DNA from 3 places in the Caballeronia sp. INML3B genome. Region 1 is predicted to be linked to each of the others. Evidence: riboswitches for the same ligand, from Rfam matches in the RefSeq annotation. Region 1 holds a riboswitch; each other region holds the start of a gene.
What was found. Region 1 has a riboswitch for cobalamin ahead of NCS58_RS03995 (TonB-dependent receptor domain-containing protein). Riboswitches for the same ligand answer to the same signal wherever they lie in the genome.
Positions count from the first base shown of each region.

Region 2: linked by a shared signal. The riboswitch ahead of cobG (precorrin-3B synthase) and the one ahead of NCS58_RS03995 (TonB-dependent receptor domain-containing protein) in region 1 are both predicted to bind cobalamin.
Region 3: linked by a shared signal. The riboswitch ahead of cobW (cobalamin biosynthesis protein CobW) and the one ahead of NCS58_RS03995 (TonB-dependent receptor domain-containing protein) in region 1 are both predicted to bind cobalamin.

Region 1 covers NZ_JALQDI010000003.1:158,369-168,499, reverse strand. The annotation lists gene NCS58_RS04000 (iron ABC transporter permease) at 1-623, opposite strand, end outside; gene NCS58_RS03995 (TonB-dependent receptor domain-containing protein) at 659-2,533, opposite strand; cobalamin riboswitch at 2,613-2,938, opposite strand; gene NCS58_RS03990 (hypothetical protein) at 3,197-3,565, shown strand; gene NCS58_RS03985 (cell division protein ZapA) at 3,562-3,876, shown strand; RNA gene ssrS (6S RNA) at 3,982-4,163, shown strand; gene NCS58_RS03975 (EVE domain-containing protein) at 4,235-4,693, shown strand; gene NCS58_RS03970 (SIMPL domain-containing protein) at 4,770-5,501, shown strand; gene lgt (prolipoprotein diacylglyceryl transferase) at 5,531-6,433, opposite strand; gene NCS58_RS03960 (LysR family transcriptional regulator) at 6,470-7,429, opposite strand; gene ilvD (dihydroxy-acid dehydratase) at 7,539-9,212, shown strand; gene NCS58_RS03950 (DUF2486 family protein) at 9,290-9,631, opposite strand; gene NCS58_RS03945 (DNA polymerase III subunit chi) at 9,744-10,131, opposite strand, start outside.
Region 2 covers NZ_JALQDI010000040.1:609,496-619,626, forward strand. The annotation lists gene NCS58_RS18635 (OpgC domain-containing protein) at 1-886, opposite strand, end outside; gene NCS58_RS18640 (TerC family protein) at 1,178-1,927, shown strand; gene NCS58_RS18645 (DUF4186 domain-containing protein) at 2,035-2,439, opposite strand; gene cobM (precorrin-4 C(11)-methyltransferase) at 2,447-3,172, opposite strand; gene NCS58_RS18655 (cobalt-precorrin-6A reductase) at 3,169-3,927, opposite strand; gene NCS58_RS18660 (bifunctional cobalt-precorrin-7 (C(5))-methyltransferase/cobalt-precorrin-6B (C(15))-methyltransferase) at 3,946-5,157, opposite strand; cobalamin riboswitch at 5,234-5,423, shown strand; gene cobG (precorrin-3B synthase) at 5,457-6,752, shown strand; gene NCS58_RS18670 (precorrin-8X methylmutase) at 6,745-7,371, shown strand; gene NCS58_RS18675 (precorrin-2 C(20)-methyltransferase) at 7,368-8,096, shown strand; gene cobJ (precorrin-3B C(17)-methyltransferase) at 8,084-9,736, shown strand; gene NCS58_RS18685 (VWA domain-containing protein) at 9,712-10,131, opposite strand, start outside.
Region 3 covers NZ_JALQDI010000040.1:621,007-629,673, forward strand. The annotation lists gene cobN (cobaltochelatase subunit CobN) at 1-3,676, opposite strand, end outside; gene cobW (cobalamin biosynthesis protein CobW) at 3,682-4,767, opposite strand; cobalamin riboswitch at 4,889-5,147, opposite strand; gene NCS58_RS18705 (cobalamin biosynthesis protein) at 5,256-5,660, shown strand; gene cobO (cob(I)yrinic acid a,c-diamide adenosyltransferase) at 5,951-6,553, shown strand; gene NCS58_RS18715 (cobyrinate a,c-diamide synthase) at 6,559-7,857, shown strand; gene NCS58_RS18720 (DUF1289 domain-containing protein) at 7,854-8,096, shown strand; gene NCS58_RS18725 (CbtA family protein) at 8,151-8,667, opposite strand, start outside.

The DNA.
Region 1 (10,131 bases):
ACGAGCGCGACAGCGAGCGCAATCAACGCAGGCCACGGCGCGGCCGCGCCATTGAGATCGCCCGTCAGCCAGAAGATCATGCCGCGCAGCCGGTTCTCGGGCGCGATGCTCAGCATCAGCGTGATCAGCGCGCCCCATCCCGATGCGATCACGACGCCCGTGAGCAATAGTCGCGGCGACGCATCCTGAGCGCTCTGCCAGAGATCCTTGCGCGCGAGTCCGAGCACGACGACGATCGATGCGAACGCGCCCGCGCACGCCGCGATATCGACGCCCCACCACGGCACCGATGCGAGCATCGCGGCAAGCGCGAACGTCGCGGCGCCGCCGGATACGCCGAGCACGTACGGCTCCGCGAGCGGATTGCGCAACAGCACTTGCAGCAGCGCACCCGCCATCGCGAGCAGCGCGCCCGATGCGAAGCCCGCGAGCGCGCGCGGCAGCCGCAAGGTGAGCACGATCTCATCGGCGATATCGGGCGTCGCGGCGTGCGTGCGAACGAGCGCGCCGAGCGCACGCGACATGGGCAACGCGACACTGCCCATCGCGAGCGACGCGACGAGCACGATGAACGTCGCCGCGGCGAGCGCGATCCAGATCGCGGCCGCGCGGCTCGCGTTCATCGCACGCGCACGCTGGAGACACTCAGGCGCGTTGCTCACGACGGATGCCAGCCGAGCGTGATATAGGCGCCGCGCCGCGGCGTGTTGTACGAGTACGCAAGTTCATAGTCCTTGTCGAACAGGTTGTCGATGCGCGCTGTGACGTACCACGACTTCGAGACGTCATAGCGCGCCGAAAGATTCACGATGCCGTAACCCGCGAGCGTCGAATCGTAATCGTGGCGCTCTCCGCTCATGATCCACTCGCCGCCGACGCGCCAGCGCGCGATCGTGCGATGCGCCGTGAGCGTCGCGAAATGCCGCGCGCGCCGCGTCAGATCCTCGTGATTCGTCTCGTCGACGGGATTCTGGAACGTGACGCCCGCGCGCACGTCGGTTGCGCCGACATGTCCCGCCCACGATCCCTCGATGCCCTGCACTTTCGCGCGCCCGACGTTCTGCGCGACATAGTAGAACCCGCCGTCGGAAACATAGTCGATCAGATTCGAATAGCGCGTCTGGAACAGCGTCACGCGCATCACGCCGAGCGCATTCGATGCGTACTGCAACGCCGCCTCGACCGAATGGCTGCGCTCCGGCTGGATCGACGGATTGCCGCTGAACGGATAGTAGAGGTCGTCGAAGCTCGGCGCGCGAAACGAAGCCGCATAGCTCGCGCTCGCCTTCCAGTGCGCATCGAAGTGATATGCGTAGCCCAGATAGTAGCTGTTCGCGCCGCCGAAATCGGAATACTGATCGTGCCGCAGATTCGCCTGCAAATCGTTCGCGCCGATGTGCCCCACGTAGCCCGCGAACACCGAATTCACGTGACGATCGGGCGCGGTGAACTGGTCGGAATCGAGCGTCTGATCGAGATGCTCGTAACCGGACAACAGCGTGTGCGCATCGGTGATCCTGAAATCGTTCTGCCACGTGTATTGCCGATTCTCCGAGTCGAAGCGGCTCGTATAGGCGCCGTTCTGCTCGATATTCGCGCGATCCTGCCCCTGCGCGACCGTGAAGTGCGTGGTCCAGTTGTCGGTGATCCTGCCATTCGCGAACACCGACGCCGAACGCACGCGATCGTGCGCTTCGTTGATGTCGGATGGCTGGCCGTAGGCATCGTCGAAACTGTCGATGCCGTTCGATTGCATGAAGCGCACGCCCGCATCCCACTTGTCGCTGAACCGGTGGCGCAGCGTCGCCGCGACGCTCTCGTTCAGATAGCCGTTCGCGTTAGGATTCGCGCCGGGCGCGATCGCCGGATCGATCGACGAGAATCCATCGGTCTTTTCGCGTGACACGTTCAGGCTGAAGGTCGTGCGGCCGTCCTTGTCGAGCGCGCCGTTCACGCCCGCCGATTGACGCTGCGTGTGATAGCTGCCGTACTCGGCCTCGAAAGCGAAGCGCGGCGGATGCGGCTCGCCTTCCCTGGTGAAGATCTGCACGACCCCGCCAATCGCATTCGAGCCGTACAACGCCGATACATTGCCGTTCACGACCTCGACGCGCCCGATCTCATCGAGCATCAATTGCGATAGCTGCGCCGCGCCGAGCGACACCGATTCGACGCGCACGCCATCGATCAGAACGAGCGATTGCGACGACGCCGCGCCGCGTATGTAGACGCCGGAATTCGCGCCCGGTCCGCCGTTGCGCGTGACCTGCACGCCGGGCGCGAGCGCGACGAGGCCGAGCGCGTCGTCGGCGTTGGCATCGGCGATGTCCTGTTCATCGAACGCCGATGTCTGCGGGATCGATTCGGCGAGCGGCTGCGGCGCGCGCGTCGCGGTGACGACGACTGGGGCAAGCGTTTGCGAGGCGCCGTCGGCGGCGTGCGCCGCGCCGGGGAGCGCCGAGCCGAAGACCGCTGCAACGAGCGCGACATGACGAGTGGGGCCGTTCTTGAGCGCGGCCTGTGGCAATACCATGAGTGAAGTTCCGTTTCGCATGAGCGCGACCCCGCTCCCCGCGAGGACGATGCGCGACGAACGCACTTGCGCATTGAGCGCCGATGCGTCGAACTCTGGCCGGTATCCGGGCTGACGACGGATCGTCTCGCCTTCCCGCGCATCGTGCGCAGTGGCGTCGACACGTTTCTTGCAGTGGATTCGAATAACAAACCCGGTGTGATGAAAATCCACACGTTTGCGCTGCAAAAACGCGCATGAGACGACTTGCAACTTGCGTTGCGGTCGCTTACCGTTGCGGGGGCAGCACAGGTTGGCTCATCCCGGGTGGGTCCCGGTCGGACTTCGGAGACTTCGCTCCCTGTTTCCCGTTTGACTGCATCCGCGAGATCCGCGAATGCGAGCACCAAAAAGTGCGGCAAGTGTAGGAGCGCGGGTTGGGGCCGTCAAGAAAACGGCACGGACAGAGTAGCGCGGCACATGACGAATCGAACGAGAATCGGCCGGCCTGTCCCCACGAGCGATGACCAGCGCTCGCCTTTTCTGCACACGAATGCATGGCGACATGCGCTTGATTCGAAGGATTAAGCGCAAGATCGCATGCTGTTACGTCTCGAAACGAGACAATTATCGGAAGCTCCGTTGAACCGCGCTAAAATGCGAGGTCTTTAGAGGACGCAGCACATGCTCAACGAACTCGAATCACTGTCAGGAAATATCGGCCGGCTGATCCAGATCAGCGAGCGCCACAATCAGGCGCGTCAGGCGCTGCAAGAGCAACTCGAACAACTGCGCGCCGACTATGCGAACGTGCAGGCCGAACTTGCGCAAGTGCGTGAAGAGCGCGATACGCTGCAATCCGAACGCGACTCGCTCTCCGCGAAAATCGACGACGCGCAAGTACGCCTCAACGCCATTCTCGAAAAGCTGCCCCGCGCGAAGTCCGCGCAACATGCCGAATCCGACAATCAACTCGATCTCCTCGACGCCGATTCCCGGGAAGCACAGGAAGCGGAATTGCACGGCGAGCATCATCAAGGAGAGAAGGCATGACGACCACGCAGATCGAAGTATCCATTCTCGGGCAGCCGTATCGCCTCGCGTGCTCGCCGGAAACGGAAGGCGCATTGCGCGAAGCCGTCGCGCGCGTCGATGCCGAGATGAACAAGGTGCGTAATGCGAGCAGCGTGCGCGGCACGGATCGCATCGCGGTGATGGCAGCGCTTTCGCTGGCGTCGGAATTGCTTAAGCTGCAGGACAGCGTGCGTCACGGCGAGGCCTTCCCCGCCGAGGAAATCCGCCGCACGATGCATTCGATGAACGAACAACTGGGCGCGGTCATCGCGCAGTATGAAGCGCAGTGAGACGTCTGCGCGCTGAGTCAATCAGCACGCAATATCAATCGAAAAAAGAAACTGCCGATTTGCTCCCGAGAGGCTGCATAAGGCAAACGATTGGTGTAGAGTGACGGTTCCCTGCCTGGTTCGCCAAGGTCATATATTCCTTGAACCAATGCTACATTGGCACGGTTGCGGAACCTTGCAGCACGGGCGCGCGCGTCGCTAGTCCGATGTACCCGAAGTGTTGCTTACCGCGACCAATCTTGAACCCAGGTTCAGGATGCCGGCCTAGCGGCCGTGGCGGGGACCCATTCAAGAAACGGCATCGGTTTTTCCGATGCCGTTTTCATTTGCATCGACGATTTCCGCATAGCGAACCATCATGCGCTACTGGCTGATGAAGTCCGAACCGGACGAAGCGAGCATCGATCACCTCGCGCACGCGCCGAATAAAACCTTGCCGTGGACGGGCGTGCGCAACTATCAGGCGCGCAACTTCATGCGCGATCAGATGCAGCTCGGCGACGGTGTGCTTTTCTATCATTCGAGTTGTCCGGAGCCTGGCATCGCGGGCATCGCGAAAGTGTGCTCGACGGCGTATCCCGATCCCACTCAGTTCGATCCGAAGAGCGATTACTACGATCCCAAGTCCACGCAGGAAACGCCGCGCTGGATGCTCGTCGATGTCGAGTTCGTGAAGAAGACGCCGCTCATTTCTCTCGCCACGTTGCGCGAGCATGAGGCGCTCGCGGACATGCAGGTGCTCGCGCGCGGCAATCGCCTGTCGATCACGCCGGTAACAGAAGCGCAGTGGCGATTTATTACCGAACAACTCGTCTAACAAGGAACTTACGACACGAAGGCCGCGCCTAAATCCCGTCGCGAATCACGCGATATCCCGCGTTCGGAGTCCTTCGATGATCAACAAGAAAACCGCTGCCGCGCTCGCGCTCCTCGCGATGTCGGGCGCAGCGTTCACGCTTTCCCAAACGGCCGCCGCGCAAACGGTCATCACGCAGCCGCAGCCTTCGGGCGTGCTTTCTCTTTCGGCACAGGCAAGCGCGCAAGTGCCGCAGGATGTCGTCAACATCACGCTCTTCTACGAGCAGGAAGCGGCCGATCCCTCGTCTCTCACCAGTACGCTCAATCAGCGCGCCGAGGCCGCCTTGCGCGAAGCGAGGGGCGTCGACGGCGTGACCGCGAAGAGCGGCTCATTCACCGTGTATCCGGCAACGGACCGTGACGGCAAGATCTCCGCATGGCGAGGCCGCACGGAAATCGTGCTCGAATCGCATGACTTCGCGGCGGCGTCGAAGCTCGCGGGCAAGATGAGCTCGTCGATGCAGGTAGGCAGCGTCGCGTTCTCGCTGTCGCCCGAGGCGCAGCGCGCGGCCGAGCAGAAGCTCGTCACGCAAGCCATCGATTCGTTCCGCAAGCAGGCGCAAGCCGCCGCGCAAGGGTTCGGCTACAGCAATTACACGATTCGTGAAGTGAACGTCGGACATAGCGGCGTTCAGCCGCGCCCGGTCATGATGATGCAATCGCGCGCGATGAGCGCCGATGCGAAGATGGCCGCCCCCATCGCGATGGAAGCCGGCACGACGACAGTGACCGTCGACGTCTCCGGTTCGGTGCAGATGGGGCGTTGAACGATGCGGGGCGTGCTGCCCCGCAAAGCTCAGGCTTTCGCGGATTCGGGCGGCAGACGCAGATTGCGCTTGTACGCCCACACCATCACCAGCACGCCCACGATGATCATCGGCAGCGAGAGCCATTGGCCCATCGAGAGGCCGAGCGCGAGAAGGCCGAGATAGTCATCCGGCTCACGCGCGAATTCCACAGTGAAGCGCGCCAGTCCATAACCGATCAGAAACAGCGCGGAGATCGCGCCGACGGGACGCTGCTTGCGCGAAAACGTCCAGATCACGATGAACAGCACGAGTCCTTCGAGCGCGATCTCGTACAGTTGCGACGGATGACGCGGCAGCATGTGATAGCGCTGGAAGATTTCCGTGAGATGGTAGTGCGCGTCGAGTTGCGGATTCTTCGCAAGCCAGATCGCGTCGTCGTTCGTCGAGCTCTGGAAGAGCATCGCCCACGGCGCGTTCGGGCTCGTCACGCGGCCCCACAACTCGCCATTGATGAAGTTGCCGAGACGCCCCGCCGCAAGACCGAGCGGCACCATCGGCGCGACGAAATCCGTTACCTGCAGCCAGGTGCGCTTGCGGTGATACGCGAACAGCACCATCGCGAGCGTCACGCCGAGAAAGCCGCCGTGAAACGACATCCCGCCTTCCCAGACCTTGAAGATGTCGAGCGGATGCGCCGCGTAATAGCTCGCCTTGTAGAAGATCACGTAGCCGATGCGCCCGCCGAGAATCGTGCCGAGGACGCCATAAAACAGCATGTCGTCGATGTCCTTGGCGGTCCAGCCCTGCGCCGCCACGTAAGGCAGGCGCAGACGCAGCCGGCCGATGACGATGGCCGATATGAACGCCACCAGATACATGAGGCCGTACCAGCGCACGGCGAGCGGTCCGAGATGAATCGCGACGGGATCGAAATTGGGATGTATGAGCATTCTGATGTGGGAGCTTGAGCGAACTACAAGGGCGAATCATACCGAACCCGCGGTTTCGGCCCGCGAACGAACGATCTCGATGAACCCCGCGAGCACCGGGCTCACTTCCGCCGCGCGCCAGACGAGGCCGGTTTCGACGAGCATCGTCGACGCGTTCAGCGGGCGCAGCGGACGATACACGACACCCGTGCGCCGCAGATGACGCAGCGAATGCGGCACGAGCGCCACGCCCATGCCGGCGGACACGAGGCTCACGATGGTCTGCATCTGGATCGCCTCCTGGCCGATGCGCGGCGTGAGGCCGGCCGCGCCGTAGCAGCCCATGATGATGTCATACAAACCCGGCGCGAGACGCCTCGGAAAGACGACGAGCGGCGCGGCGGCGAGATCGTGCAGATCGACGGGCGTATCGGCCCATTCGTCGGCGCCCTGCCCCAGGTCCTGCGCAGCATCGGCGGACATCGCAATGACGAGCGGCTCGCGCGCTACGGACACATACGAGAGCGACGTGGCATGGCGCGGCGGCAGCGGCGGAATTACCAGGCCCGCGTCGATGCGCCCGGCGACGAGTTCCTCGATCTGCACGTCGCTCGTCGCCTCGGTGAGTTGCAGCCGCACGCCGGGATAGCGCGCGCCGAACTCGCGCAGCAGCGCCGGCAAAAGGCCGTAATCGGCGGTGGAGACGAACGCGAGTGACAGCACGCCCGCCTCGCCGCGCGCGAGCGATTGCGCGAGCGGACGCAGCGCATCGGCGCTTGCAAGCAGGCGGCGGACTTCCGGCAGCAGGTCCTTGCCGACGGGCGTCAGCTCCACGGTCCGTTTCGTGCGCACGAAAAGCGCGACGCCGAGCGCGTCTTCCAGCGCGCGGATCGCCTGCGAGAGCGGCGGCTGCGTCATCGCGAGACGCGCGGCGGCGCGACCGAAGTGCATCTCTTCGGCGACCGTTACGAAGTAGCGCAACAGACGCAGTTCGATGGGCGGGTTTCTCTGCTCCATTGATATTTTTTGCGACCTAATAAGCCCTGAATAATATATTGGACAGACACATCGCAGGGGTTGCATGCTTGCTGCACTAGAGCAAAAACGTCCCCTCACGGAGCACATCATGGCCTTCAATCGTCGCTCGAAGCACATCACCCAGGGCGTCGCGCGTTCGCCCAATCGTTCGATGTATTACGCGCTCGGCTACAAGGAAGAAGACTTCGACAAGCCGATGATCGGCGTCGCGAACGGGCACTCGACCATCACGCCGTGCAACGCGGGCCTGCAGCGCCTCGCGGATGCCGCCGTCGAATCGATCAAAAAGTCGGATGCGAACCCGCAGATTTTCGGCACGCCGACGATCTCCGACGGCATGTCGATGGGCACCGAAGGCATGAAGTACTCGCTCGTGTCGCGCGAGGTGATCGCGGACTGCGTCGAAACCGCGGTGCAGGGCCAGTGGATGGACGGCGTCGTCGTGATCGGCGGTTGCGACAAGAACATGCCGGGCGGCATGATCGGCATGGCGCGCATGAACGTGCCGTCGATCTACGTGTACGGCGGCACGATCCGCCCCGGCAACTGGAAGGGCAAGGATCTGACGATCGTGTCGTCGTTCGAGGCGGTCGGCGAATTCACGGCGGGCCGCATGTCGGAAGAGGACTTCAAGGGCGTCGAAAAAAACGCGTGCCCGACGACCGGCTCGTGCGGCGGAATGTACACGGCGAACACGATGAGCTCGTCGTTCGAGGCGCTCGGCATGTCGCTGATGTACTCGTCGACGATGGCGAATCCCGATCAGGAGAAGGTCGACTCAGCCGCGGAATCGGCGCGCGTGCTCGTCGAGGCGGTGAAGAAGGATTTGAAGCCGCGCGACATCATCACGAAGAAGTCGATCGAAAACGCAGTCGCGCTGATCATGGCGACGGGCGGCTCGACCAACGCCGTGCTGCACTATCTGGCGATCGCACATGCGGCGGAAGTGGAATGGAGCATCGACGACTTCGAGCGCATGCGCAAGAAAGTGCCGGTCATCTGCGATCTGAAGCCGTCGGGCCAGTACGTCGCCACCGATCTGCACAAGGCCGGCGGCATCCCGCAAGTGCTGAGGATCCTGCTCGACGCAGGCCTTCTGCACGGCTACTGCATGACGATCACGGGGCGCACGATCGCGGAAGAACTGAAGGACGTGCCGGGCAAACCGCGTGCGGATCAGAAGGTCATCTTCCCGATCGAACAGGCGCTTTACAAGGAAGGGCATCTGGCGATCCTGCGCGGTAATCTCGCGGAGGACGGCGCGGTGGCGAAGATCACGGGCCTGAAGAATCCGGTCATCACCGGCCCCGCGCGCGTATTCAACGACGAGCAAAGCGCGATGGACGCGATCCTCGCCGACAAGATCAAGGCTGGCGATATTCTCGTGCTGCGCTATCTCGGCCCGGTCGGCGGCCCGGGCATGCCGGAGATGCTCGCGCCGACATCGGCGATCATCGGCAAGGGGCTGGGAGAATCGGTCGGCTTCATCACGGACGGGCGCTTCTCGGGCGGCACGTGGGGGATGGTGGTCGGCCATGTGGCGCCGGAAGCTTACGCGGGCGGCACCATCGCGCTCGTGCAGGAAGGCGATTCGATCACGATCGACGCGCACAAGCTGCTATTGCAACTGAACGTGGAGGATGCGGAACTCGCGCGCCGCCGCGCCGCGTGGAAGCAGCCCGCGCCGAAGTACACCCGCGGCGTGCTGGCGAAGTTCGCGGCGCTTGCGCAGCCGGCTAACAAGGGCGCGGTGACGGGGTGAATCGGGCGTGACCGGATTGAAGAAGGGGCGCGCGTGCGCCCCTTTGTTTCGTGTGCCGTATGCGCGTTACATCGCGCTCATTCGCCGCGCTGCCGCCGCAACTCATCCTCGACCGCGTCGCGCACCCATTCGCTCATGCGGCCTTCCAGCGCCATCGCGACTTCGCGCGTGATCGCCGAAACGAGTTGCGTCGATTGCTCACGCAGCACTTCGCGGCAGCGCTCTTCGATCAGCGCGCGCGCATCGCCCGTCAGGAAAGTCGTGAAGCGGCCGTTCAGCCGCTCGGCGATCCGCTGCGCATCGTATTCGATCGCGGCTTCATCGGCGGCGCGCGCGCGCGCGTACTCGGGCTTGCCGGGCACGACGACATCGGTCAGAACGGGGATGGACGAATCGAAGGATTCGGGCTTGTCGGTCATGTTCAAAGGTCTCCTGTCGACCAGCGTTCGCGCATCGGCGCTGATTCCGATCTATTGCGAACCGCCATTTCTCAGCAGAGCTTAGTGCAGCAGAGGCGCGGCCTCTGTGCGCTCAACCGCCCTGATTGTGCGTCTCGATGACATAGCCGCGATCGCGATAGAAGCGATACCGCTCACGGCCCGCAGCGAGTTCATCGCCCTCGCTGCCGACGATCTCCACGAGCCGCTCGAAACGCGCGAACTGCGCAGGCACCGGCGCGCCGAGATTCACGAGCACCTGATGATGCGGCGCTTCGTCCAGATTCGACGTGAGCACGACGGGCGTGTCGTCCGCGAGCGGGCTCTGCGCCATGCAGTGCGGCACGAACTCGAGCGGCTGGAAGCTCCACAACTGCTCGTCGAACGCGGCGAGGCGCTGCGGTTCGGCGAGCACGACGAGCGGCTTGCCGCTCAGGTACGCCTTGCGCGCGAGGCGGCAGGCGTACGCGAGCGGATCGCCG
Region 2 (10,131 bases), on a different contig from region 1:
CGCCGACCCACGGCAAACGACGCGCCACGGCCTTGACGACGCCGTAACGCGCCAGATTCGCTGCAATCCACGCGATGGCCAGGAAATTGACGACGCGCGGTCCGGCCAGATCGCGCTTGAAAGCGCTATCCAGCACGGGCGGCAGCACGAGCAGCTTGTAGTACGCCATGCCCGCGATCAACGCGACCGCGCCCGCACTCACGATCCAGCCGAAGCGGTTCGTGCTCACTCGCCGGTAAACCGGCTGGCAGCGCGCCAAAACGCCCAGCACGAACATCAACTGCCACGCGGCGGGATTGAAATCCCACAGGTTGTCATCGACGGACGGCATGTATTCGCCAATCTGCGATGCGAAGGCCCACAACGCGAGGCTCAGACCCAGCAACAGCCAGGGCTTGCTGCGCGCGAGCGGCAGCATGAGCGGCACGGCGAGCGCGAAGAGCGCGTACATCGGCAGAACGGCGGCAAGATACGGCTGGCGCTCGAATGTGAGAATCTGCGCGATCGACGAAAGCGGCTGCGACATCAGGCTGTCGAGGTCATGCAGCGCGAGATTCGGCGCGTGGCCGAAAAACGGCCGCAGCAGGAAGGACGCGACGAGCATCAGCGAGGCGGTGACCAGAAACGCGCGATAAAGCTCGAACGCGCGTTTGAGGAAGCGCACGCGGGCCACGCTTTCGGAGCGTCGCTGCGCGAGCGACCCATACGCCGTCGCCGTGGCGAAACCGCCGAGGAACACGAAGACTTCGGCGGCGTCGTTCAGCGCGAACGAATGAAGCGTGAAGCGCGACACCATGCTGCCGCCGATATGATCGACGACGATGATGAGCAACACCAGTCCGCGGAAGAAGTCCAGCTCGACGAGACGTTGTGATTTTCCCTGCATGCGGCTTGAGTTCGGTGTGTCCTGGCGACAGGAAGTTGGACGGCGGCCACGGACACGCGGCACGAAAGCATAGGAGTTTACCCGTAAATGCGGCGGCGCATCATCAGAACAGGCGCAAATAATCGTTTTAATTCCGGTATTTGCGACCGATAACGACCACAGCGCGACGACGGGTGGGCTTGTCACCGCGGCTTGAGCATCACGATTTGCATGAAGTTTTCAAGTTCCTTTCACTATGGGCGGCGATCAGGCTAATATCTCGCCCTCACCTGTCGAATCATTCCCCGGACCATGGACTATCTCGTCGCCCTTCTCGCCGATCCCGCCGCCTGGGCCGCGCTCGCAACGCTCGTCGTCATGGAAGTCGTGCTCGGCATCGACAACCTGATCTTCATTTCCATCCTGACCAACAAGCTGCCTGCGGCGCACCGGGAGCGCACGCAGCGCATCGGCATCGCGCTCGCGCTCGTCATGCGGCTCGGGCTGCTCGGCACCGTCGCGCTGATCGTGCGGCTCACAACGCCCATCTTCGAAGCGTTCGGTCACGGCTTCTCATGGCGAGACCTGATTCTCATCGCGGGCGGCGCGTTTCTCGTCTGGAAGGCGACGACCGAAGTCCATCACCACGTTACGCACGACGACGACGGTCATGCCGGCGCCGAATCGGCCAAGTCGCTGACGCCGCTGTCGGCGATCGGCCAGATCCTGCTGCTCGACCTCGTGTTTTCCATCGACAGCATCGTGACCGCGGTCGGCATGACCGAGCACATTCCGATCATGTTCGTCGCGGTGATCGCCGCCGTGACCGTGATGCTCTTCGCCGCAGGCCCGCTGTCGCGCTTCATCGAGCGCAATCCGACGATCGTGATGCTCGCGCTCGGCTTCCTGCTCGTAATCGGGATGACGCTGATCGCCGAAGGATTCGGCACGCATGTGCCGAAGGGCTACATCTACGCGGCGATGGCGTTCTCGGCGCTGGTCGAGGGGCTGAACATGCTGTCTCGCCGGGCGAGGGGACGACGAGCCCCGGGCCCGCGATGAACGGCGCCCTTGCTCGCGAACGCGGCTAGCGCTCACCCGGCGCCGTGCGCGGGAGCGCCTGTTGCGCCATCGTCCTGCCCGCCGGACGAGTCACGCTGAACGGCGCATCAGAAAGGTAATTCGCGCTGCGGATTGTCGGGCGCGGCGTCCTTCGCAGCCGGCAGCGGTTGCGCGCGCAGCCAGCGCGCGATCGCATCGACGACATGTTGTCGCCCGGCGTCGTCGAGCGCCTTGCCTGCCGCGATGCCGTGCCACTTGGCGAGGCACGTACGGCAGCACGTCGCCGTCGCGTGCTGCGCGATGAACACCGGATGCCCGCGAAACGGCGTCTGCTTGCCGTCGTTCAACGGCGCTTGCGGCGCGAGCCGCTTGCCGATCAACTCATGCGCCTGCGCGATCACCGTGTCGACGCCCTTTTCCCGCAGATATTTCCCCTCGCGCACGCCGAGCGCGAAACGCCGCCGGAAAGCCGATTTCGCGAGCGCGTCGAACACGGTGTCGAGGTCGCGCATGGCGTGATCAGTCCTTCGCGTAGAGCGTCGAATCCGCGAAGCCGTCGGCGGCCAGCACGCGGCCGACGAGAATCATCGCCGTGCGCTCCACGCCCGCCGCACGTACTTTCGACGCAATCTCCGCGAGCGTTCCTTCGATGCGCGTCTCGTCCGGCCAGCTCGCGCGAAACACGACCGCCACCGGACAATCCGCGCCGTAGTGCGGCACCAGGTCCGCGACGATGCGCTCGATATGCCGCACGCCGAGATGGATCGCGAGGGTCGCGCGATGACGTGCGAGATCCGCGAGACTTTCCCCTTCCGGCATCGACGTTTTCGTCGCGTAGCGCGTGAGGATCACGGTCTGCGAGATGCCCGGCAACGTCAGTTCCCGCTTCAGCGCCGCCGCCGATGCCGCCGTCGCCGTCACGCCCGGCACGACTTCGTAGGGAATCGCGAGCGCGTCGAGCCGGCGGATCTGCTCGCCGATCGCGCCGTAGAGCGACGGATCGCCGGAATGCACGCGCGCCACGTCCTGCCCGTTCGCGTGCGCGTCCTGCAACAGCGCGACGATGGCGTCGAGGTCGAGCTCGGCCGTGTCGATGCACTTCGCCGCGCGATGCCCGTCGAGCACGTCCTTCGGCACGAGCGAGCCGGCATAGAGAATCACGGGACACGTGCGGATGAGCCGCTGTCCCTTGACGGTGATGAGTTCGGGATCGCCCGGCCCCGCGCCGATGAAATAGATCGTCATGTTTCCGATGTGTCGATTGAGTCGAGCCAGCGCAGCAGCGCGTCGCGCGCGCTCGCGGCGTCGTCGAACGTTCTGTGCGCGTCCGGCAGCGACGGCCGCGTGAGCATCACGACCGGCAAGCCGCGTTCGCGCGCGACGGCGAGCTTCGCTTCGGTCGCGCGGCCGCCGCTGTTCTTGCTGACGACCACATCGACGCCCGCCGCGTCGAACAGCGCGCGCTCGCCTTCGAGATCGAACGGGCCGCGCGCGTCGATGATCTTCGCGCGTTCGTTGCCCGGATGCGCTTCGAGACAGCGGACCGTCCAGCGCTGCGACGCGGGAATTTCATGCAGATGCGCGAGCGCCTCGCGCCCGAGCGTGAAAAGCGGCCGTTGAAATGCCGCGATACGCGCCACGATTTCGCGCCAGTCGGCGGCATCGCGCCAGTCGTCGCCCGGCTGCGGCTGCCACGCGGGACGTCGCACCGCCCAGAGCGGCACGTCCGCGAGCGCACAGGCGGCGTGCGCGTGACGGCTCATCTGCGCGGCATACGGATGCGTCGCATCGACGACGAGCGCGATGTTCTCCGCGCGCAGATAGCGGGCAAGTCCGTCGATGCCGCCGAAGCCGCCGACGCGCACCGTGCACGTCAGGTCGCCCGGCACGCGCCCGAGGCCCGCGAGACTGTAGACATGCGCGGCGGGCAGTTCGCGCGCGATGGCGAGCGCGTCGCCGGTGCCGCCGAGCAGCAGCACGCGCTTCGAGTTTCCCGGCATTTCCTTACGCATGACTCGTCACGGCTTGCTCGCATGCAACAGCGTGATCGGCAGCGCCTGACGCCACGTATCGAAGCTGCCGAGCGGCTCCGCCTGCGCGACACCGATGCGCGTCAGCTCGCCGCCATGCCGCCCGCGCCATTCGACGAGCGCCGCCTCGCTTTGCAGCGTCACTGCATTGGCGACGAGCCGCCCGCCCTGACGCAGGCGCGCCCAGCACGCATCGAGCACGCCCGGCACCGTCAATCCCCCGCCGATGAATACGGCGTCAGGCGCGGGCAGGCCGTCGAGCGCGTCGGGCGCCTCGCCCTTCACGAGCTGCAGCGCGGGCACGCCGAGCGCGTCGCGGTTGTGCTCGATGAGACGCTGCCGGCTTTCGTTCGCTTCGATCGCAATCGCGCGGCACGCGCCATGCGCGCGCATCCATTCGATACCGATCGAGCCGCAACCCGCGCCGACATCCCACAAGAGTTCGCCCGGTTGCGGCGCGAGGCGCGCGAGCGTCACGGCACGCACGTCGCGCTTCGTGAGCTGGCCGTCGTGACGATAAGCGTCGTCGGGCAGGCCCGGCGTGAGCGGCGGACCCGCGTGCCCGGCGTGCGTGCGGCATTCGATCGCGACGAGATTGAGCGCGGCGACGAGGGGCTCGCGCCAGTCGTCGGCACGTTCGTCGATGCGGCGCTCCTCGTCCCCGCCCAGATGCTCGAAGACGGTCATGCGGCTCGCGCCGAAGCCATGCGCGGTCAGGAGCGCGGCCACGGCGGCGGGCGTCGCGCCGTCGGCGCTCAGCACGAGCAGACGCACGCCGCGATGCAGGCTCGCGAGCAGCGACGCGACCGGCCGCCCGACAAGCGATACGCACACGGCATCCTGCAGCGCCCAGTGCAAACGCGCCGCCGCGAACGACAGCGACGACGGCGCGGGAATGACGCGCATTTCGCCGTTGGCGACTTCACGCGCGAGCGTCGCGCCGACGCCAAAGCACATCGGATCGCCGCTCGCGAGCACGCATATGCGGGTCTTGCCGTCGCCGCGTCCGGCGAGCACGGCGTCGAGTGAAAAGGGTTTAGGCCACGGCACACGGCTCGCGGCAATGCGCGCCGGCAGCAACGCGAGATGGCGCTCGCCGCCGTGAATCGACTGGGCGTCGAGCAGCGCGCGGCGCGCGACGCGGGACAGGCCGTGCCAGCCATCTTCGCCGATCCCTACCACGGTCAGCCAGTTCGACATGCGCGGCCTCCTTCATGCGATTTGGAATGCGCTTCGGGCGGCGGCCCTGAAGCGCCTGGATGGTCGATAAAAGCGGGCATAATACAGGTCCGTCGGTGCCCGGAGTCGAAGAGACCCAGGGCCTAAGAGGGAACACAGAAAACTGTGGCTGCCCCCGCAATTGTACGCAGCGAGTCCGCGCTCCACTGCCACTGGTTTCTACCGGGAAGGCCGGCGCGAATGAAGACCTGCCAGCCAAGAGACCTGCCGACTCACCGCATTCGCGCGACGCCGACCGGGCGGGGTGTACCGGTTCGCTCATGACGCGCGAAGCCCAACGGGTCACGCTTTTGACTTCATTCGACCGCTCATCGCTCACGACCGCGCCGCGCGCTTTTGCGTGCCCGGGCCTGATGCGCATCGTGCCCGCGCGGGACGGCGGCCTCGCGCGCCTGCGACTGGCGGGCGGCGTGTCGAGCGCGCACGCGGCGCGGGCCGTTGCGCGGGCGGCGCGCGAATGCGGCTCCGGCGTGATCGAGGTGACCAATCGCGCGAATCTGCAGTTGCGCGGCATCCGCGACGACGCCCACGCCGCGCTGATCGACATTGCGCTCGAGGCGGGCCTCGGCCCCTCGACGGCCGGCGCCGACGACATCCGCAACGTGATGCTCAGTCCGCTCGCGAGCGACGACACGCGCGCGCTCGCCGATCGGATCATCGACGCGATGCAGGCCGACGCATCGCTTCATGCGCTCTCGCCCAAGTTCGCGCTGCAACTCGATGCCGGCGAGCGCCTCGCGATGCTCGATCATCCACACGACCTGTGGCTTTGCGCAATCGACGATGGCGCGCGCTTCGCGTTCGGCTTCGCGGGCACGATGCGGCAGCGTCCGTCCGGCGCGATTCATCGCAGCGATGTGGTGACGTTCGTGTCGGGCGTGCTGCGCAGGTTTCTCGCGCTGGCCACGCCAGAAGAGCATCGTATGCGCGATCTGCTCGCGCGTATCGGCGTCGCGCGCTTTCTCGAAGCATTCGATGTCGATGCAGCCGTTCAGAACTGGCGACGCGGACCCGCCGATGCATCGCTGCGCCTCGGCGCCCACGCGGAGCCGTTTCGCGCGACGTGGTACGCAGGCGCGCAAACACCCCTCGGACGCCTCGACGCGACCACGCTCGAAGCCCTCGCCGATATCGCCGACACGCAAGCCGAAGGCCGCCTGACGATGACGCCGTGGCAAAGCGTGCTGATACCCGGCATCGCTGCGCATGACGCGCATGACGTACTGCAGCGCCTTCACGCGCTCGGCCTTGCGATCGACCCGCGCGAACCGCTCGCGCGCCTCATCGCGTGCGCGGGCTCCGAAGGCTGCGCGAAAAGCCGCGCCGACACCAAAGCGGACGCGCATCGCCTCGCTTCGCTTCTGCCTTCGGATGAAGGCGAAGTGCATCTGAGCGGCTGCGAGCGTTCGTGCGCGGCGGCGCATCCGGTCCCGGTGACGCTCTATGCAGTCGCGCCGGGGCGCTATGACCTACATCGCGGCGCACGAACCGTTGCGCACGATCTGACCATCGAAGAGGCGGCCGGACGGCTCGCCCGGAGCCATGCCGATGCCTGACTACATCCGCGACGGAGCGGAGATTTATCGCCAGTCCTTTGCGACGATCCGCGCCGAAGCCGACCTCGCCGCCATTCCCGCCGATCTTGAAAAGCTCGCGGTGCGCCTGATCCATGCGTGCGGCATGGTCGATATCGTGAGCGATCTGCGCTTCTCTTGCGGTGCGGGCATCGCCGGCCGACGCGCGCTCGCAACCGGCGCGCCGATCCTGTGCGATGCGCGCATGGTCGCCGAAGGCATCACGCGCGCGCGGCTTCCCGCCGATAACCGTGTCGTCTGCACGTTGAGCGATCCATCGGTTCCCGAACGCGCCCGCGCGATGAACAACACGCGCTCGGCCGCCGCGCTCGAGTTGTGGCGGCCGCATCTCGAAGGCGCGATCGTGGCGATCGGCAATGCGCCCACCGCGCTCTTTCATCTGCTCGACATGCTCGATGCCGGCGCACCGAAACCCGCGCTCATCCTGGGCTTTCCGGTCGGTTTCATCGGCGCGGCGGAATCCAAGGCGATGCTCGCCGCCGATAGCCGCGGCGTGCCCTTCGTCGCCCTGCTCGGCCGCCGCGGCGGCAGCGCGATGGCGGCAGCGGCGGCGAACGCACTTGCTTCGGAGGCCGAATGATGCGCGGGCATCTCTTTGGATTGGGCGTCGGCCCGGGCGATCCCGAGCTGATCACGCTGAAGGCGCTGCGCTTGCTCAAGTCAGCTCCCGTAGTCGCTTATTTCGTCGCGAAGGGCAAGAAGGGCAATGCGTTCGGCATCATCGAATCGCATCTCGACGATACGCAGACGCGGCTGCCGCTCGTCTATCCGGTGACGACCGAGGCGCTCGAACCGCCGCTCTGCTACGAGACGATCATCAGCGCGTTCTACGACGAAGCCGCGCTCACGATCTCCGGTCATCTCGAAGCCGGGCGCGATGTCGCGGTGATCTGCGAAGGCGATCCGTTCTTCTACGGCTCGTACATGTATCTGCACGACCGTCTCGCCGGACGCTTCGATGCGCATGTGGTGCCCGGCGTATGCTCGATGCTCGGCGGCGTCGCGGTGCTGGGCGTGCCGCTCGTGTATCGCAACCAGAGTCTCTCGGTGCTGTCGGGCGTGTTGCCGGAAGACGATCTGAAGCGCCGTCTCGAAGCGGCGGACGCGGCCGTCATCATGAAGCTCGGCCGCAACTTCGAGAAGGTGCGGCGCGTTCTCAGCGAGCTCGGACTCGATGAACGCGCGCTATACGTCGAGCGCGCGACGATGGCCAATCAACGCATCGTGCCGCTCGATGAAGTCGATCCGATGGCGTCGCCGTATTTCTCGCTGCTCGTCGTGCCGGGGAAGAAATGGCGCGCGTGAGCTCTTCCATGCCGATGGCGATCGTCGTGCTCGGTGCGGGGGCGCTCGACACGGCGCGGCGCATTCAGGCGAAATTCCAGCAATCGCGCGTGCATGGCCTCGCCCGCCGCGTGAACGCGGACATCGCGTATGACGACTTCGGGGCGCACGTGCGCGCGCTGTATGCATCGGGCACGCCGGTCGTCGCGCTGTGCTCGGCGGGCATCGTGATTCGCGCGCTCGCGTCATCTCTTGCCGACAAGGGCGCCGAACCACCCGTGCTCGCCGTTGCACAGGATGGCAGCGCGGTCGTCCCGCTGCTCGGCGGCATGAGCGGCGTGAACGTGCTGGCGCGCGAAATCGGCACTGCGCTCGGTGTCGCGCCCGCGATCACGACGAGCGGCGAACTGCGCTTCGGTCAATGTCTGCTCGCGCCGCCCGAAGGTTACGCCCTCGCGGATATCGAGCAAGGCAAGCGCTTCGTGTCCGGTCTGCTCGCGGGCGACGCCACGCGCATCGAAGGCCACGCGCCCTGGCTCGACGATGCCGACCTGCCCCGCGCCGACCATGCGCGTTTTGCCGTGCGCATCACGCCCTTCGCTGCGCACGATGATGACAATCTCGTGATCCATCCGCGTTGCGTGCTCGCGTGGATCGGGCATGTATCGCCCGATGACGATGTCGCTGAACGCATGCGTGCGGTCATGCGCGCGCAGGGACTATCGCCGCTTGCGCTCGCGGCCCTGGCAGCGCCTGTGCGTTACATGACGACGCGATCACTGGAAGACGCCGCGCATGCCTTGAATGTGCCCCTGCGCTTTTGCGATGCCGCGCCATTCGACGCCGGCGATGCGCCGCGCATCGCATTGCACGTAAGCGATGCGCCCATCGACGCGCAATCGATCGGGCGTGCGCGCGGCACGCTGACCGTGATCGGACTCGGCCCCGGCAGCGCGGAACTGATGACGCCGGCCGCACGCGCCGCGCTCGTCGCAGCGCAAGACGTGCTCGGCTACGAAACCTATGTGCGCATGGCTGGTCCTTTCCGTGACGATCAGCGCGTGCACATGACCGACAACCGCGAGGAACTGCAACGCGCGCGTCACGCCTTCGAACTGGCGAGCGAGGGACGGCGCGTGGTCGTGGTGTCATCGGGCGATCCGGGCGTCTTCGCGATGGCCGCCGCCGTGCTCGAAGCACTGGACGAAGGCCACGCGGCGCATCCCGAATGGAGCGCGGTGAAACTCGCCATCGTGCCGGGCGTGTCGGCATCGCTCGCGACCGCCGCGCGTGCAGGCGCGCCGCTGGGCCACGATTTCTGCGTGCTGTCGCTGTCGGATAACCTGAAGCCGTGGAGCGTGATCGAGAAACGCATCGCGCATGCGGGCGAAGCCGATCTCGTGATGGCGTTCTATAACCCGCTGTCGAAAGCGCGGCCGTGGCAATTCGATCGTGCGATCGGCATCGTGAAGCGTTATCGCGATCCGCACACGCCCGTCGTGCTGGGAAGAGACATCGGACGCCCGGCTGAAGCGTTGCGCGTCGTCACGCTTGGCGAACTGAAAAGCGAACTCGTCGATATGCGGACGATGGTGATCGTCGGTTCATCGACCACGCGTGTAGTCGGTGATTGGGTCTATACGCCGCGATGGTATGAGTAATCATCGCCTTCGCTCAGCGCATCGGCGGTGATGTATCGTGCGCCCCAGTCATGCGCGAGTGCCTTGCCGCGTCCGGCTGGAATCGAACCCTCTTCGAAATCGACGACGACGATCTCATCCGCCGACGCCGGCGCCTGCGGCTTTTCATTCGTGCGCCCGTCGGTCAGCACCCACAACCAGCGCCGTTGCGACGGTCTTTGTCTTGCCGCGCGTTCGAGCACCGTGGCGGCGCTCGCCAACCCGAGCGTAAGCGGCGTGCCGCCACCGCCGCCGATCGGCGCGACCCAGCGTTCATTGAACCAATGCGCCACGCCCGGCTGCCGACGCACTTCGGCACGCCCGCCGCCGAAGCACACGAGCGCGATCTTCGCGCGCTCGCGATAGGCCCGATCGAA
Region 3 (8,667 bases), on a different contig from region 1:
CTTCGAGCAGGCGCTCGCAGATCGATTGCAGCGCGTGCGGATTGTGTCGCGTGATGAAGTCGCGCGTGTCGGCGTCGTTCACATAGGCGTCGGTGACGAGCGCGTATTGATGATCCGACACGACGCGCGCGGTGGCGTCGTAGCCGAAAAGATAATCGACGGTTGCGGCGAGTTCGGATGCGCCCTTGTAGCCATGCCGCTTCACGCCATCGATCCACTTCGGATTGACGACGCGCGAACGCACCACCCGCGCGATCTCTTCGTTCAATGTGCGCACGCGCGGCGCGGCGGGATTGCTGTGATCCGCGTTATACGCCTGCGGCTGCAAGCCCGATAAATAACGCACGGCCGCGACCATGCCGCCCTGAAACTGATGATAGTCGTTCGAGTCGAGCAGATCGTGTTCGCGGTTGTCCTGATTCTGCAGGACGACATCGAGCGTCGAAAGCCGCGTGCCGAAGGTCGCGCGCGCTTCGACGCCATCGCCCGTCTGCGAATACGCGTAACCGCCCGTGCTTTGATAAGCCGCGGAAAGATCCGCGTCGGATTGCCATTGTCTTGCGTCGATCAGTTCCTGCAAACCCGCGCCATAGGCCCCCGGCTTCGTGCTGAAAACGCGCCAGCCCGCGCGCCGCCGCGCTTCCTTGCCTTCGATGCCGCGTGCGATCAATTCGTCGCGTTCGCGCAGGATGCGCGCGCGGATCGGGTTGACGTCGTCGGTCTCGTCGTCGAGCTCGGCTACGGCCTGCACGGCGGCATCGAAGAGATGGATGAGGTTCGCGAACGCATCGCGGAAAAAGCCCGATACGCGCAGCGTCACGTCGATGCGCGGCCGGTTGAAGATCGATATCGGCAGAACCTCGAAGTCGGTCACACGATGGCTGCCCGCCGCCCATTTCGGCCGCACGCCAATCAGCGCGAACGCCTGCGCGATATCGTCGCCGCCGGTGCGCATCGTTGCCGTGCCCCACACCGACAAGCCGATCGCGCGCGGAAAATCGCCGTGATCCTGCACATGACGCTCGACCAGCGCGTTCGCCGACTTGAGCCCGAGCGACCAGGCCGCTTGCGTCGGCAATGCGCGTGTATCGACGGAATAGAAGTTGCGGCCCGTGGGCAGGACATCGGGCCTGCCGCGCGATGGCGAACCGCTCGGACCCGGCGGCACGAAACGCCCCTCGAGGCCGCGCTTGAGTTGCAAAAGCTCTTGCGGGCCGCATGCGTCGAGGCGTGCGAGCACGTCGCCGCGCAAGCGTTCGAGCACGAGCGATGTATGCGAACCGGGCGCGGCGGCATCGTCAGTTGACAATAGTTGCGTCGCTAACGATTCGAGGCGTTCGCGCGTATCGCCCTGATGACGCCACGGCGCATCGTTCACTTCGACGAGCGCGCGCGGGCGCGGCCCGCTCCACGGCGCCGCCCAGTCGGCGTCGAGCGGATCGAAGTGATCGGGCAGTTGCAGATCGCGCGCGATCGCCGTGATGAGGCTCGCGTTCGCGCCCTGTCCATCGCCGATCGGAAAGCGGCCGAGCGCGAGCAACGTGTCGCGGCGCTGCACGCCTTGCGGCGATACGCCGAACACGTGCAGCCCGTCGCGAATCTGCGCTTCCTTCAACTCGCACAGATACGCATCGGCGCGCGTGAGCAAGGCGTCTTCGCTCGTGACGTCGCGTGGCGCATCGAGGCCAAGTTCTTCGTGCAACCTGTTCTCGACGATGGTCGCGAGGATCGACTTGCGCAACAGCTTCGCGCGGCGCGCATCGACCATCAGCGCTTCGTAGTATTCGTCGACCTGACGCTCCAGATCCTGCAACGGCCCGTAGTTCTCGGCGCGCGTGAGCGGCGGCATCAGATGATCGATAATTACGGCCTGCGCGCGGCGCTTCGCCTGACTGCCTTCGCCCGGATCGTTCACGATGAACGGATAAAGATGCGGCATCGGTCCGAGGATCGCATCGGGCCAGCACGACGACGACAACGCGATGCTCTTGCCCGGCAGCCATTCGAGATTGCCATGCTTGCCGACATGCACGAGCGCATCCACCTGAAAGCGCAGACGCAACCAGAAATAGAACGCGAGATACGAATGCGGCGGAACGAGTTCGGCGTCGTGATAGCTCGCGTAATCGTTGCGTTCGCGCGAACGCGAAGGCTGAATCCCCACGAAGACTTCGCCGCAACGATAGCCCGAGATCATGAAGCGGCCGCGTCTCACCGTAGGGTCGTCTTCGGGCGCGCCCCAGGTCTTTTCCAGCGCGGCGCGCGCATCGGCGGGCAGCGTGCGGTACGCATCGAGATATTCATCGACCGAAAGACTTTGCAGCGCGGGCCGCAAGTCGCGCACGATGGGATCGTTCGTGACGCCTTCGGTCAGCGCGGCGATGAGCGCATCGCCAGTCTCTGGAATGTCGCCCACGCGATAGCCTTCGCGCGCGAGCATCGACAGAATGCCGATGGTCGATGCGGGCGTGTCGAGTCCCACGCCGTTGCCGATGCGCCCTTCGCTTGCCGGATAGTTCGCGAGCACGAGCGCGATGCGCTTCTGCGCGTTCGGCGTCTGGCGCAGCCTGCACCAGCGGCGGCTCAGTTCGGCGACGAAGCGCACGCGTTCCGCATCGGCCTGATAGCGCACCACGTCCACCTGCGTATGCTTGCAGTAATAAGCGAGTCCCTTGAAACTGATCGCGCGCGTGATGATGCGGCCATCGACTTCGGGCAGCGCCACATGCATCGCGACGTCGCGCGAGTTCAGGCCGTGATTGTCCTTTTGCCAGTCGTCGCGATTGCCGCCGCTCAGGATGACCTGGAGCACAGGCGCATCGCCCGCGACTTCGAACGTTTCGTCTTGCCCGATCACGCTCGCGGCGAAGGCCGTCGTATTCAACACGAGCGATGCGCGATGCTCCGCGCATAAACGTTCGACGACTTCGCGGCTCACGCTTTCCTTCAGCGATGAAATTGCGATCGGCAGCGGATTCATGCCTTCTTTCTCGAGCGCTTCGATGAGCGCATCGAACACGGCGGTATTGCCCGACTGCAAGTGCGCGCGATAGAACAGGATCGCGGCGACGGGTGCGCCTTCTGTCCATCGTGCCTGCCAGTCTTCGATGGCGGCGGTATCGCGTTCGGGATGATAGATCGCGACCGCGGGCAGCGGCCTCGGCGGTTGCGGTTCGCGCCCGAAACCGAACGCGCGATGCGCAATCGAGCGCAGGAATTCTTCCGCATTGCGCGCGCCGCCTTCGCGTAGATAGCGCGACAGCTCGCGGCAAAACTCCGCATCCGCCGTGCTCTTGCCGATGAGATTCGGATCCTCCGTGAGATCGCCTGAAAACATAGCGAGCATCTGTTGCTCTTGCTTCGCGAGCGCGACGAGCCGCTCGATGCCATAGGGCCAATACGATTCGCCGCCGAGGTGATCGACGATCACGACCCTCGCGTGACGCAACACGTCGTCGACATAGAAATCGACCGATGCCGGCTGGCGTAAAAACGATTGATTCGCGAGCCGCACGTCGGGAAAGCCCGCTTCGAGTCGCGGAAAGACGCTCGCGAGCAACGCAAGCGTCGTGTCGGCGGAACTGAGCACCACGATCGGCGCACGTGTCTGCTCGATGCGCATGACGCCTTGCGCATCGTCGACGAAGCCTCCCGGTGTCGTGCGAAGCAGATGCATGGCTGTTACGCCTGCACGGAGGCGCTTGCGAGCGCCGCGTCGAAGGCACGTTGCAGCGCGTCGCGATCGAGGTCTTCGCCGATCAGCACGAAGCGGCTTTGCGTCTTCGCTTCATCGGCTTGCCACCGGCGATCGAAATAGCTGTCGAAACGACGTCCTACGCCCTGCACGACGAGCCGCATCGCCGCGCCCGGCAATGCCGCGAAACCCTTCACGCGATAGATCGTGTGATGCTCGACGAGCGTGTGCAACGCCGCGATGGCCTGCTCGCGGGATTCGACCCTGCCATGAACGACGACCGAATCGAACGCGTCATGATGATGATCGGCATGGCCTTCTTCGTCGGGCGAGCCGTGATGATCGTGCCGCAGATGGATCGTTTCTTCCGATGCAGCTCCGAGGCCGAGCAGCGTATGCACGTCGAGCCTGCCCATTTGCGCGGGCACGATCTTCACTTCGGGCGGGATCTCGGGGCGCACGAGCGCTTCGACTTTGTGCAGCGCTGCCTCGTCCATGAGGTCGGTCTTGTTCACGATGACGAGATCCGCCGACGAAAGCTGATCTTCGAACAACTCATGCAACGGCGATTCGTGATCGAGATTCGGATCGGCCTTGCGCTGCGCATCGACGGCGACGGGGTTCGACGCGAACTGGCCGCTTGCGGCAGCGGGGCCATCGACCACGGTGACGACCGCATCGACCGTGAACGCGTTCTTGATCGACGGCCAGTTGAACGCCTGCACGAGCGGCTTCGGCAACGCAAGACCCGATGTTTCGATCAGCACGTGATCGATGCCATCGCGCCGCTCGACGAGCTGCTCCATCACCGGATAGAACTCTTCCTGCACGGTGCAGCACAGGCAACCATTTGCGAGTTCATACAGATTGCGGTCTTTTGAGCCGGCTTCGTCGTCGCAGCCGATGCCGCAACCCTTCAGGATTTCCCCGTCGATGCCGAGCTCGCCGAACTCGTTGACGATGACCGCGATGCGCTTTCCTTTCGCGTTGGACAGGATATGGCGCATCAGTGTGGTCTTGCCGCTGCCGAGAAAGCCGGTCACGACCGTGACGGGGATCTTGCGGGTTTGCATCGTAGCTCCGTGGCTTCGTATGCGTGCGCTTCGTGTCGCGCGATGCGTGGCAACGCTGCGGCATGAAAAAGGAAAGCACACGCTTGAATGAACATGGGCCGCGCCGCATCCCCGCGACAGCGATCCTCCGTGAAAGTCTGGCCGGTATCCGGGCTGACGACCGCGCCGCTTCGCCTTCCCGCGCGTTACTACGCGCAGTGGCCTCGAAGCCGGCTTCCCGATCGTGCGATGAAAACATCGCGCGCGCGGGGAATCGCTTACCGTTGCGGGGGCAGCGCAGGTTGACGTCCGCTCGATCGGTCGAAAGGAACGTGTCCTGCTTCCCGTTTAACTGCGCACGAGAGAATCCGCGCGCGAGCACCAAAACTGCGTGAAAGTCTAGGCCCGGCGCGCGCGAGCGTCAAGAAATGACGCCGCTCGCGCGGTGTCATAATGTCGGCCCACGCAGCGCACTCTCGTCATTCACCATGAAATCTTCGATCGTTCGCATGAATGTGCCTGCAATCATGCGGCTCGCCGTCGGCATCGGCTGCAGGCGCGACACGAGCGCCGATGCGATCGAACATGCGGTGCGCGTCGCGCTGGGCACGCTCGAATTCGGCGACATCGCGATCGTCGCGAGCATCGATGCGAAGCGAAACGAAGCGGGCTTGCTCGCTTTCTGCGCACGTCATGGCCTGCCGCTGCGCTTTTATACCGCCGATGAGATCGCGCGCACGCCTCGCACGGCGATGTCACATCACGCGGCGAAACATATGAACGTCGATGGCGTATGCGAGCCATGCGCGCTGCTTGCAGGCAACGCGCACACGCTCATCGTGCCAAAGACGATCGGTTGCGGCGTAACTGTCGCGGTCGCAATGGCGCATGAACCCGATGCGAACGGAACATGAACACCGGTTTGGCCGTGGTGCGCGGGCGCGCCGTTTCGGCGAGCGGCTTTGCAACGGGTGGCTTGAACTTATCGCGGCAAAGCCAGACGAGAACGGCCAGCGCCACGAGTTCCAGATAGAGATAGAGCGCGTCCATTTCCTTGCTCCTGAAGTCGGTGATTGCGTGACTGCATGATGCCCACCGTCTGTTAGCGCAGAATTAAGCCGAAAACGCGGCCGCTGCTGATGTACGATACGGCCGTCTTTCGTCATGCAAAGACCCGCTGCAACCCCATTCGAATGGAGTCGATGTGAAAACCGATACCGAATCGCATCTGCGCATGACCCAGCGTCGCAAGGAAGGTCACGAGAAAAAGCAGGCCGCCGCCGATCATGAAAAAGGCCTGCTGATCGTGAATACCGGCAACGGCAAGGGCAAGACCACGGCGGCGTTCGGCATGGCCGTGCGCGTGCTCGGTCATGGGATGAAGCTCGGCGTCGTGCAGTTCATCAAGGGCGCGCTGCATACGTCCGAGCGCGATTTCCTCGGCGCGATCGCGCATTGCGATTTCGTCACGATGGGCGACGGCTATACCTGGAACACGCAGAACCGCGAGGCCGACATGGCCACTGCGCGCAAAGGCTGGAACGAGGCGCGGCGCATGATCGAAAGCGGCGATTATCAGATGGTCGTGCTCGATGAACTGAACACCGTGCTCAAGTATGAATATCTGCCGCTCGATGAAGTGCTCGACGTGCTCAAGGCGCGGCCCGCGATGCTGCACGTGGTCGTGACCGGCCGGCATGCGCCCGATGCGCTGATCGAACTCGCCGACCTCGTCACCGAGATGCGGCTCGTGAAGCACCCCTATCGCGAGCAGGGCGTGAAGGCGCAACGCGGCGTCGAGTTCTGAACGCAATGCCCGACTGCCCCGCTCTTTTCATCGGCGCAAGCGCGTCGCATCAAGGCAAGACCACGGTGACGGCCGCGCTTGCGCGCCATCACACGCGCCGTGGCCTGAACGTGCGCGTGTTCAAGACCGGCCCGGATTTTCTCGATCCGATGATCCTCGAGCGCGCATGCGGCGCGAGCGTGTATTCGCTGCATCTCTCGATGGTCGGGTTCGACGCGTGCCGCGCCTTGCTTGCACAGGCCGCCCGCGAGGCCGATCTCATTCTCATCGAAGGCGTGATGGGTCTTTTCGACGGCACGCCAAGCAGCGCCGACCTCGCCGCCGCGTTCAACGTGCCCGTGCTCGCGGTGATCGGCGCGCACGGCATGGCGCAGACCTTCGGCGCGATCGCGTTCGGGCTCGCGCGTTATCGCGCGGACGTGCCGTTTCATGGCGTGCTCGCCAATCGCGTCGCGTCGGCGCGCCATGCGCAGATGCTGTCGGAGACCATTCCAGAGGGGCTGCTTTATTGCGGCCATCTGTCGAACGCGGACGATATCGCGCTGCCCGAGCGTCATCTCGGTCTCACGCAGCCTGACGAAATCGCGGGCCTCGACGCGCGCCTCGATCGCGCCGCCGACGCGATCGCGCAAACCGCGCTCGCGGATCTGCCGCCGCCCGTTCATTTCGACGATACGACCCTTCCCGCGCCCCCGCGTCTGCTCGACGGGATGCATATCGCGATTGCGCGCGACGCAGCGTTCTCGTTCGTCTATCCGGCGAACGTCGATCTGCTCGCCGAGATGGGCGCGCGCATCAGCACATTCTCGCCGCTCGCCGACGAATCCGCGCCCCACGATGCGGATGCGCTCTATCTTCCCGGCGGTTACCCCGAGCTGCATGCGGCAAGTCTCGCGGTAAATGCGAACGCGCGCGCGTCGATCGCCGAACACGTTGCAAAAGCGAAGCCGGTCGTCGCGGAATGCGGCGGCATGCTCTATCTGCTCGACACGCTGACGGACATCGAAGGCACACGGCACGCGATGCTCGGCATTCTTCCGGGCGATGCCGCAATGCAACGCAAGCTGTCGCGCCTCGCGATGCAGCGTATCGACACGACGCACGGCGCGATGATGGGCCACACGTTCCATTACTCGACTCTGCACACGCCGATGCAGGCCGTCCTCGAGGCGAAACACGCGACGACGGGCACATCGGGCGAAGCGCTCTATCGACACGGGCCGGTCACGGCCACTTACATGCACGCTTACTGGCCGTCGAATCCGGCCGCCGCTGCCGCGCTCTTTCGCGGCGAATCACTATGACGACGACGCAAGACATTCGCACGCCGCTCGATCTCGCATTCACGATCGAGCGCGCAAAGACGCAGGAACCCATCGGCTCGCCCTGCACCGACGTCTGCAAGCTCGATCCGGAAACGGGCTTATGCCTTGGATGCTTCAGAAGCCGCGAAGAAATCAAGACCTTCAAATCGATGGACGAAGCCGCGAAGCTCGATTTATTCGACGCGTTGCTCGCACGGCGTGCGGCAAGCGCGAAATAGAAAGCCCACGCTTCGATCGAAACGTGGGCCGGACAATCGAGCCTGCAAGAAGCGTCAAGCCGCCGCCATTCTCCTGACAGCCGGCCGGTCCAGTTCACGTGCGGCGAGTGCGCCGAACACGAGACCGAGCGTCGTCCAGATCAGCGCCTGAATGCCGATCGCGGCCAGGCGGAAGTTCCACAAGAGCGACGCGGAGAAATCGGCGGGCACTTCGTCGATGCGCGGCAGTGCAAGCTGCGCCACCACGATCACGACGAGATACGCGGCCGAGGCGATAAGCGTCGCGTTCCAGCCGTCATGTCGCGCCGCCATGCGCCGCCAGAGCCACAGCGCGAACACGGCCGCCGCGATGGAAATGGCCACCATGCCGAAGAAGAGCGCCGTGCGCGGCCCGATGGTGTCGGGATTGCCGACCGCCGGCGGATTCGGCGGGTACTTGAGGAACGGCACGATGGCGACGCTCACGAAGCCGAACAACGCCAGAAGCGCCGACGTGCCGCGCGCGTGCAACGCGCCGAGGCGCCCATAAGCAAACGCGAACACGAGCGAGAAGAGACCGCCCAATGCGGTG